2 linked regions of the Thiosulfativibrio zosterae genome follow. The protein of the gene in region 2 interacts with the protein of the main gene of each other region in a pairwise test. Links are inferred from orthologs where the notes say so. Each region holds a gene or a part of one and is shown on either strand. Other genes may lie near its edges.

Region 1 (3,189 bases), 1.1 Mb from region 2 along the record:
TGCGATTACGATCGGGCGCAATAACGGTTAGGGATTTACACAAGGGATGTTGACGCAAGGTTTCTGCCAAACACAGAATGCCCGGTGCAAAATAACCATCATCGTTCGATAAAAGAAGCTTCATACAGTAAAATACTCGCCAAAAGGTAATCGAGCAATTATAAATGACTGGTTTTAAAAAGGGTGACAAACATCAAAATACCCCCACACAAGGATACTCTGAAGAGGAGGATTTAGCCTTATTTCAAAATGCCATGCAAGGTGTCACCCGCTTAGCTACGGATAACAAGGTGCATGCAACGCCTAGCCAACCTAAAGCCAAAAAACTTAAGCACCTTCAAATGCAACCTGAAAGTCACTTGCAATTCGATTTTAATGTGCATGCGGCAGACAATACCCAAAGTGTTGGCACGGATGAATATCTGATGTTTCATCGCAAAGGTTTAAGACTGCAAGAATTGAGCCGACTGAAAAAAGGCGAGTTTCAAGTAGAAGCTGTTTTAGATTTACATGGCTTGATTGTGGACATTGCTGACCAGCAATTAAAGGCTTTTATTCACCAGGCCTGGTCAAAAAAATGCCGTTTTTTGTTGATTATTCATGGCAAGGGTTACAACTCAGAGGCAGGACACCCCATCTTAAAAAACTTAGTCAACCAGCGTTTGCAACAATATCCAAAAGTCTTGGCTTTTTGTAGCGCTTTGCCCAAAGATGGCAGCACGGGTGCGGTTTATGTTTTTTTAAAGGCCCAGTAAATCTTCAAGCTTATTCAGCGGGACCCGCGCCTTCCGGCTCAGATTCATCCAAAATGGGTACAGGCACATCAATGATGGGCAGACTCATCGCTTGAGGTATTTCTGGAACTTCAATCACCCGAACAAATACTTCATTTTCACCAATCATTCCCAGCTTGCGCCGCGCAATGGTTTCTATGGCTTCAGACCCTGACTGCAGATCTTCAACTTCTTGTCGCAATAATTGATTTTTTGCTCGCTGAGCAGCCACTTCTTCTGAAATGCCGTCAAGTCGAGAACTCAGAGAGAGGTATTCGCCTATTCCCCCATCAGAGGATAAAAGGCGAACACTCAATAGGAAAATCACGAACCCAAGAGCGATGAAAATGATTTTCAATGCAAAACCTCCTGGGTTAGAGAAAAACGCTTATTTTTTGAGATTGTAGAAAGTGGCTAAACCAGGGTAAACGGCTTCTGCACCCAAAGCTTCCTCAATACGAATCAATTGGTTGTATTTCGCAATACGGTCAGTACGCGACAAAGAACCTGTTTTGATTTGACCACAACCTGTCGCAACCGCAATGTCCGCAATTACAACATCTTCTGTTTCACCCGAGCGGTGCGAAACCACTGCGGTATAACCGGCTTTTTTCGCCATAGCAATGGCTTCAAAAGTTTCAGTCAAAGTACCAATTTGGTTGATTTTGATGAGGATAGAGTTACCAATCCCTTTTTCAATCCCTTCCGCTAGAATTTTAGGATTGGTCACGAATAAGTCATCACCCACGATTTGTAAACGGTGACCATCTTTTTCAGTTTGGTATTTGAAACCATCCCAGTCAGACTCATCTAAACCGTCTTCGATAGAGATAATTGGGTATTTATCAACCCAGCTAGACAATAAATCGACCATTTCTTTAGAAGACAAGACTTTGTTTTCAGAACCTAAAGTGTAAACACCATCTTTATATAGCTCAGAAGATGCCGCATCCATCGCGATCATAATGTCTTTACCAGCGATGTAACCCGCTTTTTCAATGGCTTCTAAAATAACGGTAATCGCTTCTTCATTAGACTTAAGATCCGGTGCAAAACCACCCTCATCGCCGACTGCGGTGTTATAGCCTTTATCATGTAACACTTTTTTCAAAGTATGGAATACTTCAGCACCGTAACGAATCGCTTCAGCCATGGTAGGTGCGCCGACAGGAACAATCATGAATTCTTGGAAATCCACTGAGTTATCCGCGTGTTCACCACCATTGATGATGTTCATCATGGGCACAGGCATTTTGTAATCATCTGTTTTTAAGTAGGCATACAAAGGCACATTTTTTGACTTGGCTGCTGCTTGAGCAACCGCAATTGAAACCGCCAAAATAGCATTTGCACCTAAACGCGCTTTGTTATGAGTGCCATCCAAAGCAATCATGGCGTTATCAATAGCAGCTTGATCCAAAGCATCTTTACCAATCAATAAGGCTCTGATTTCAGTGTTGATGTTGTTAACGGCTGTTAAAACACCTTTACCACCAAACTTAGACTTATCACCATCACGCAATTCAATCGCTTCACGAGAACCGGTTGAGGCACCAGACGGAGAAATTCCACGACCGATTGAACCGTCTTCTAAAATAACATCGGCTTCAACCGTAGGGTTTCCACGAGAATCGATGACTTGACGAGCTTTAATATCCTTGATAATTGACATTGTTTTTTCCTATCAAAATTAATACTGAACTTTTAAAATTTAATCATTGTAAGGGTTAGACATGACAGGCCAATGACAAGTCACCTGCCGCTCTCAACTTTGAGGTTTCTAACCTAAGAATTCACTTTCAATAAAGCCTTCTGACTTCACCAACGCATCTAAACGCTGCATGGTTTGTAATAAGGGTTTTAAATTGCCTAAAGGCCACATATTTGGACCATCGCTCAAGGCATTTTTAGGGTCTGGATGGGTTTCCATAAAAATCCCAGAAATCCCTGCCGCAATCGCGGCACGCGCCAATACAGGCACCATTTCACGCTGCCCACCCGAAGTCGTTCCATTGCCGCCCGGTTGTTGTACTGAATGCGTGGCATCAAACACCACAGGGCAACCGGTTTGGCGCATTGACGCCAAACCACGCATATCTGAAATCAAGGTGTTATAACCAAAAGAAGTGCCACGGTCACAAACCATAATGTGTTCATTACCCACTTCACGAGCCTTAGCAACCACCTGGTCCATATCCCAAGGCGCTTGAAACTGACCTTTTTTGATATTCACCGGAATACCTTGACGACAAACATTTTGAATAAAGTTGGTTTGGCGCACTAAAAAAGCAGGCGTTTGCATGACATCCACCACCGAAGCGACTTCATCCAAAGGCGTATCTTCATGGACGTCAGTCAATACAGGCACCCCAATTTCATCTTTCACTTTTTGCAAAATACGCAAACCTTCTTCAAC
Region 2 (7,505 bases):
GATGACTGGGTGCAAACATAAAGCCCACGCCCAATTCTTCAACACACTCAGCGACTTGTTGTGGCGTTAAATTTAAATTTACCCCAGCGGCCTCAAGCACATCAGCACTCCCAGACTTACTGGAGACCGAACGGTTACCATGCTTGGCCACCTTACCGCCAGCTGCAGCCACCACGAAAGCACTGGCCGTAGAGATGTTAAAGGTATTCGCACCATCCCCACCGGTTCCGCAGGTGTCCACCAATAAAGAAGCATCTGCAACCACAACGGGCGTGGATAATTCTCGCATCACCTTAACCGCTGCGGTAATTTCTTCAGTGGTTTCGCCCTTCATACGCAAGGCCACCAAGATACCCGCCACCTGAGCGGGTGTCGCCTGGCCCGACATCATTAAACGCATAATCTCTTCCATTTGCTCTGGGAAAAGCTCATGGCGGTTTAACAGTTGTTCTAAGGCTTGCTTGATCATGGGGCGAACTCCTAGCTTACAAATTAAGACTGAACGGACAGGGTTAAAAAGTTTTGTAACATCTTATGACCTTGCTCGGTCAAAATAGATTCTGGGTGAAATTGTACACCTTCTATGGCAAGGGTTTTATGGCGCACCCCCATAATTTCATCAAACTGACCATCGGCAGTTTGTGTCCAAGCGGTGACCTCTAAACACTCGGGCAAAGTGTTTTGGTCAATCACCAACGAATGATAGCGCGTGGTTTGCACGGGATTAGGCAAATCTGTAAAGCACCCAACATTATGATGAAACACTGGTGAAGTTTTGCCATGCATGACTTGTTTAGCACGAATAATATCCCCGCCAAACGCTTGCCCAATCGACTGATGCCCCAAGCAAACGCCTAAAATCGGAATTTTACCCGCAAAGTGTTTTATCGCTGCAACCGAAATACCGGCTTCGGTTGGCGTACAAGGGCCTGGTGAAATCACTAAATAATCAGGATTCAGGGTTTGAATGGTTTCCAAATCTATTTGGTCATTGCGGTAAACTTCAACCTGCTGGCCCAGCTCACCAAAATATTGCACCAGGTTATAAGTGAAAGAATCATAATTATCAATCATTAACAACATCTTAAATCCTTACCCTTATTTATGTTCCGCTTGAGGATTTGCCGTTTGCAAGCCTTCGGTCACGAACTTAGCTGCTTTAAAAATCGCTCGCCCTTTGTTCATGGTTTCATCCCATTCACTTTGGGGAACAGAGTCTGCTACAACACCCGCACCCGCCTGCACAAACAAAGTTTTATCTTTGATAACGGCCGTGCGAATGGCGATGGCGGTATCCATATTACCTTGCCAGCCTAAATAACCGACCGCACCGGCATAAATGCCGCGTTTGACCGGTTCCAGCTCATCAATGATTTCCATGGCTCGAATTTTAGGCGCACCCGATACGGTTCCCGCTGGGAAAGTGGCTCGTAATACATCCATCGCCGTCATACCTGGCTTAGCTAAACCATTCACATTCGACACGATATGCATGACATGAGAGTAACGCTCAACCACCATTTTTTCGGTCAATTCAACCGAACCTATCTGGGCAATTCGCCCCACATCATTACGACCTAAATCAATTAACATTAAATGTTCAGCCACTTCTTTAGGGTCATTTAGCAAATCTTGCTCAAGCTCTAAATCGAGTTCGCGTGTTAAACCGCGACGACGCGTACCGGCAATTGGACGCACCGTCACCTGCCCTTCTTCTAGGCGCACCAAAATTTCTGGAGATGAGCCCACAATTTGTAACTCGCCCAAGTCTACAAAGAACATATAAGGAGAAGGATTCAAATGGCGTAAAGCGCGATATAAATCAATCGGGCTTTCTTCAAACTTAACCGACATTTGCTGTGAAATCACCACTTGCATGGCATCGCCAGCCAGAATGTAGTCTTGAATTTTGGTCACCGCAGCTTTAAACGCTTCTTCACCAAAGCTGGAGGAAAAATCTTGCTCATCGAGTTTAGTGGCGCTGGGCAAATCTTTGGGCATAGGCATTGGCTGATTAATCAGTTCTGCAATTTCGGACATTCGCGCCTGTGCTTTAGCGTAGGGTTTTGGCTGGGTTAAATCTGCATGCACTATCACATGCAATTGACCGCTGAGGTTATCAAAAATCACCAGTTCCTCAGACACCATTAACTCTATGTCTGGGGCACCTATATCATCTTTCTGGGGCACAGATTTTTTAAGGCGTGGCTCCATATAACGCACAGCATCATAGCCAAAATAGCCAACCAAACCACCATTAAAAGCTGGCAAACCTAATTGCGGAAAGACTTTAAAGCGTTTTTGATAGGCTTCAATCCAAGCCAAAGGGTCATCAGAAATTTGCTGCTCTATCACCTTATCGCCATTCCAAAGTGTGACTTGCTGACCTATCACCTGCAGTCGCTTTTGACAAGGCAAACCAATAATGGAATAACGCCCCCATTTATCACCGCCCTGAACCGATTCAAATAAATAGGAATAGGGAGCATTTGCCACCTTATGATAGACACTCAAGGGCGTATCATAATCAGACAAAATGGTACGCATCAGCGGAGCTGATTGATAGCCCTGCTGTGCAAGATTAGAAAAATGCGCTTCGCTCATGACCGTCTCTTTGCTGGCGTTTAAAAAATTACTCGCCTTTTGCGACTAGATAGTTAGGCAATTCCATAAAGGAATCCATCACGACATCTGGCTTATAATTGCGAATGTCTTCACCGTGGTTGTAGCCATAAGTAGTACAGAATACATGGAATCCAGCAGCACGCGCGGCTTTCACATCAGACTTAGAATCACCCAACATCAAGGCATTTTCAGGTGCAACACCTAATTGCTCGGCGGCAAATAACAAGGGCATTGGATGTGGCTTCTTCTCAGCACAAGTGTCACCAGACACGATAACTTTGAAGTAGTCAAACAAGCCTTTGTCTTTCAGTAATGGAACCGTGAAAGCCTCGGCTTTATTGGTCACGCACGCCAAGGTGTAACCTTGGGCTTGCATCCAGTCTAAACCTTCAATCACGCCCTCGTACACACAGCTGCGTTGTGAAGTATTGTGCTTGTAAAGTTCCAAATAAATAGGATAAGCCTTTGCCATTAGCTCTGGATCGGGCATGCCATCGATGGCATTAATCAACGAACGCTCAACCAAGCGTTGTACGCCATTGCCCACCCAATTACGCACAGCCGCTTCACCACGCAATGGCATGTCCAACTGCTTCATCATTTCATCGACGCAATAAGCCAAGTCTGGCACGCTGTCAACCAAAGTACCGTCTAGATCGATCAATACAAATCCGGGTTTAAACTTTTCCATGGAAATCTCTTTTAAATTCAATTTTCTTAAAAGACAAACGCCAGCTTAACTGGCGTTGGTCTAAAACTCATACCTAAGGCATGAAAACAAACTCTTGATTGATCAAGTTATGCCTTAGCTAACTCTTCACGCATTTGTTTAATAACCGTGTCGTAACGATTAGCGTCAGCAGCATTCGCTTTTCCGAAAATACCAGAACCAGATACAAAAGTATCACAACCAGCGGCCGCCACTTCACGAATGTTTTCAACCTTAACACCGCCGTCAATTTCTAAACGAATGTCACGGCCAGAAGCATCAATTAACTGGCGCGCCATTTTTAATTTTTCTAGCGCTTGTGGAATAAAGGCTTGACCACCAAACCCTGGGTTAACCGACATAATCAAAATCATATCGATTTTGTCCATCACATGCTCAAGGTAAGATAAAGAAGTTGCAGGGTTAAAAACCAAACCAGCCTTACAGCCTTCTGCCTTAATTAATTGTAAAGAACGGTCAACATGCTCAGAGGCTTCTGGATGGAAAGTAATAATGTCTGCACCGGCAGAAGCGAAGTCACCAATCACGCGGTCAACTGGCTTGACCATTAAATGCACATCAATCGGTGCATTAACGCCTTCACGAACCATGAATTTCTTTAAAGATTCGCAAACTAGAGGACCAATGGTTAAGTTAGGGACATAGTGATTATCCATAACATCAAAATGCACAATGTCGGCGCCCGCGGCGATGACATCTTTAACATCCTTACCCAATTGTGAAAAGTCTGCAGATAAAATCGATGGAGCAATCCAGTTTTCTTTCTTAGCCATGTTTAAGCCCTTCTATGATAAAAGTAAAATCTTGTCCATTCTAACAGACTGTGATTTCATTCTCAAAAACAAAAATCATTCACCACTGGCTAGACACAAATTTAATCAATAACAAAAAAACAAACTTTTCCTACTGCCTTTTTGCGCTAAAATTGCCAAAATTAACTTTGAAGGACTTGCCATGAGCAATATACATCATTACCCCGCTGTTAAAAGCGTTAAACGCGGCATCCGAATTGCCGAAGTTATTGGCCTGATTTTTGTGGCTTTAGCGACCATCTTTGCCATGATTCAAGAAGTTTACAAAGTGGTCAGCCTAATGGAAGTTCATTTGGGCGATTTGTTACTCATGTTTATTTACCTAGAAATTCTAGCCATGGTGGCGATTTACCTAGATTCCGGTAAATTACCAATACGCTTCCCAATGTATATCGCTTTGATCGCCTTGGCGCGTTATCTCATTTTAGACATGAAAAATCTTACCGAGTGGCAAATGCTGGCGATTGCGGTCACCATGATGATTATTGCCTTAACCGTTTTGATTGTGCGCTATGGTCATTTAAAACTGCCCTACCCAGACCGCGAACAACTCGAAAAAAACCTAGCCGAATAATACCGAACAACTGCCGAACAACTTTTTAGGTGCCTGATATGAAACCTTTATACGAATCCAATCTCACCAGTCTTAAAATGATTAACAAAGGCAAGGTGCGTGACCTTTACGATATTGATGATAAACATCTGCTGATTGTCACCACTGACCGAGTGTCGGCATTTGATGTGGTGCTTCCCACCCCGATTCCTGGCAAAGGTCGCATTTTGACCGAAACCGCCATTTTCTGGATGAAAAAAGCCACCGCCATCTTACCTAATCAATTGGCAGACGATTTATTCTTGGCAGATGTGCTCACCGAAGACGAATTGGCACAAATTGATGGCCGTGGCATGATTGTTCGCAAACTTAAGCCCTTGCCTGTTGAAGCGATTGTGCGTGGTTATTTGGTGGGCTCTGGCTGGAAAGAATATAAAAAATCCCAAACAGTATGTGGCATTCCGCTACCTGAAGGCTTAGAAAAAGCGCAACAATTGCCTCAACCCTTGTTCACACCTTCGACCAAAGCCGCCGTTGGTGATCACGATGAAAACATTTCTTATGAAGAAGTCGTTAAACTCATCGGCGAAGCCAAAGCCATACAAGTGCGTGATTTTAGTATTGCGCTTTATAAAATGGCAGCAGAGTTTGCCTTGGAAAGAGGCATTATCATTGCCGATACAAAATTTGAATTTGGTGAAGATGAAAACGGCATCATTCATTTGATTGACGAAGCCCTCACACCAGACAGTTCGCGTTTTTGGCCAGCCAAAAAATACAAGGTCGGCAAAAACCCCGAGAGTTTCGACAAACAATACATCCGTGATTATCTCGAAACCCTCGACTGGGACAAAACCGCACCGGGGCCTGAATTACCCCAAGAAGTGGTCGACATGACCATCCAAAAATACCAAGAAGCCCAAGCCAGACTGATGGAAAATCCTTAATGCCACCACCGTTTGATGCTTTAAAAGCCTTGCTTGAAACCACCGAATGCGGTGGTTTTTTCATTACAGGCACGGATACTGACAGCGGTAAGACCTATGTGACTTGCCAAATTGCCGAGTTTTTACGCCAAAACTGCCCAGGCCTGGTTATTTTTGGGCGCAAACCGATTGCTTCTGGCGCGATTTTGCTGGCTGATGGCACTTTGCGTAGTGAGGACGCTTTTTTAATTCAGCAAGCCTGCGGCGCTCACGAATCTTTAGAAATGGTTTGCCCTTATGTGTTTGAGCCACCTATCTCTCCAGCTAGAGCGATAGCGCAATCAGAACAAAATATTTTATTACCAGATTTGCTGAAAGCCTGTGAAGCGGATGGCTTTAGACTGGTGGAAGGTGCGGGTGGATTTTATTCCCCCTTAACACCCGATGGACTCAATGCCGACCTAGCAAAGGCATTAGGGCTTCCTCTTATTTTGGTGGTCGGCAATCGTTTGGGGTGCATTAACCAAGCCCTATTGAGCATAACGGCGATTGAAAATAGTGGATTACAGATTGCTGCCGTATTGGTTAACCAAATAACGCCTGATGCGGACACAGACAACTACCAAGATTTACAAGCCCTACTCAAACACAAACCCTACCCTTGTGAACTGATTCCCTTTAAGGCTCACTAAGCATCAGTGAACATCAGTGGGCATAGGCCCTTAAAGACCACTCGGTCAACTTGCCTTTGCCAACATCTTGAATGGCATTTTGGGTATTCTGATCCACATCTAATACTTGTAAGGTCCAAGTGCCATTCAAAGATTCGCCATAAAAAGCATGGCTCACCAAGCGCAGGTTGGGCATGTCATAACTTGAGCGATAGGCATTAAACGGCGTCATTAAAATACTTTTTGTGCCCGAAGGAGAAGTGAGTTGAATTAAATAATCGCTCGCATCTATCTTATGTGCCGTACTGCCAGACGCATTGTTATCAAGCCCCATGATGCTCAGCGTTAATTCCATGGTTTCAACTGTGCGGGTTTGCGTAAAACTCAGCGTTCGTGAAATGCCAGTAGCATCAAAATTCGGAATCTCGTTATTGACACTTAAAACCTGATTTTGGCTCTCAATTTCAACCAGGCCTGGTTGTTTTTGCCCCAGATTTTTCCACTCTAGGGCTTTATCTAGCGCCGCAATCACATCGACCGCACCAAAGCCAAACTCATTACTAAAGTGATAACCTGCCTGATTGGTCACCCAACCTTGCTCTATCGTGACGCGAGTGCTATTAATATCCAAGGTTTTGGCCGCCAAAGCCGGTTGAATTTGGCGCGCGCTGGCCGCTAAAAAATGCTTAATATCGCGCCAACCGGCTTCTGGGTAGGCTTCCAGAAGCAAAGCAGCAACACCACTGACCAACGGGGTGGCGGCTGAGGTGCCATTAAATGCTGAATAGTAATTACAACTTTCATTACCAGACCCACTAAAACCTAAGTTAAATGCAGTATCCACATCTACCCGATATCGATAGCTTTGGCTATAACCAGAACGACAACCCGACTGATCAGTGGTCATTAAAGCGGGTGCATCATCACCATATTGCCCGCCCGCGGCTGAAATCCAAAGTGCAGAACCCGTATTACTATAGTCAGAGCGAACCCCTGAGGCATTAAACGCCCCCACCACTATTTGGAAAGGTGTGGCATTTTCGGTTTCTTGGTTCGCGTTATAACAAGTTACTTGATGAGCCGCAGCTTCAGCACACCAACTACTTGAAAATGCACTGCCGCCGTTATATTCATTGCCGACCGCTTTAATATATAAAGCCCCTTTGCCATCGCGCAATTGTTCAGTGC

What was found. The genes of interacting proteins can lie anywhere in the genome.
Region 1: the proteins of rpe (region 2) and eno interact in binary tests that used the Escherichia coli proteins (3 or more experiments, as listed by UniProt). The link is inferred for Thiosulfativibrio zosterae from one-to-one orthologs.

What each region holds. Positions count from the first base shown.
Region 1 is NZ_AP021888.1:1,689,262-1,692,450, forward strand. Bases 304-3,189 are described here. They hold eno (phosphopyruvate hydratase), read right to left. Parts: upstream 2,446-3,189; coding sequence 1,162-2,445; downstream 304-1,161. Other genes in these bases: THMIRH_RS07755 (Smr/MutS family protein), read left to right, coding at 304-755; THMIRH_RS07760 (FtsB family cell division protein), read right to left, coding at 766-1,089; kdsA (3-deoxy-8-phosphooctulonate synthase), read right to left, coding at 2,554-3,189. Outside these bases: 5'/3'-nucleotidase SurE, read right to left, coding at 1-124; more of THMIRH_RS07755, read left to right, coding at 165-303. UniProt on the Escherichia coli protein: Catalyzes the reversible conversion of 2-phosphoglycerate (2-PG) into phosphoenolpyruvate (PEP). It is essential for the degradation of carbohydrates via glycolysis.
Region 2 is NZ_AP021888.1:541,987-549,491, reverse strand. Bases 2,277-5,041 are described here. They hold rpe (ribulose-phosphate 3-epimerase), read right to left. Parts: upstream 4,129-5,041; coding sequence 3,424-4,128; downstream 2,277-3,423. Other genes in these bases: THMIRH_RS02160 (phosphoribosylaminoimidazolesuccinocarboxamide synthase), read left to right, coding at 4,780-5,041; THMIRH_RS02165 (phosphate-starvation-inducible protein PsiE), read left to right, coding at 4,310-4,741; THMIRH_RS02175 (phosphoglycolate phosphatase), read right to left, coding at 2,633-3,316; trpE (anthranilate synthase component I), read right to left, coding at 2,277-2,604. Outside these bases: trpD (anthranilate phosphoribosyltransferase), read right to left, coding at 1-469; THMIRH_RS02185 (aminodeoxychorismate/anthranilate synthase component II), read right to left, coding at 493-1,083; more of trpE, read right to left, coding at 1,099-2,276; more of THMIRH_RS02160, read left to right, coding at 5,042-5,667; bioD (dethiobiotin synthase), read left to right, coding at 5,667-6,338; THMIRH_RS02150 (S8 family serine peptidase), read right to left, coding at 6,352-7,505. UniProt on the Escherichia coli protein: Catalyzes the reversible epimerization of D-ribulose 5-phosphate to D-xylulose 5-phosphate.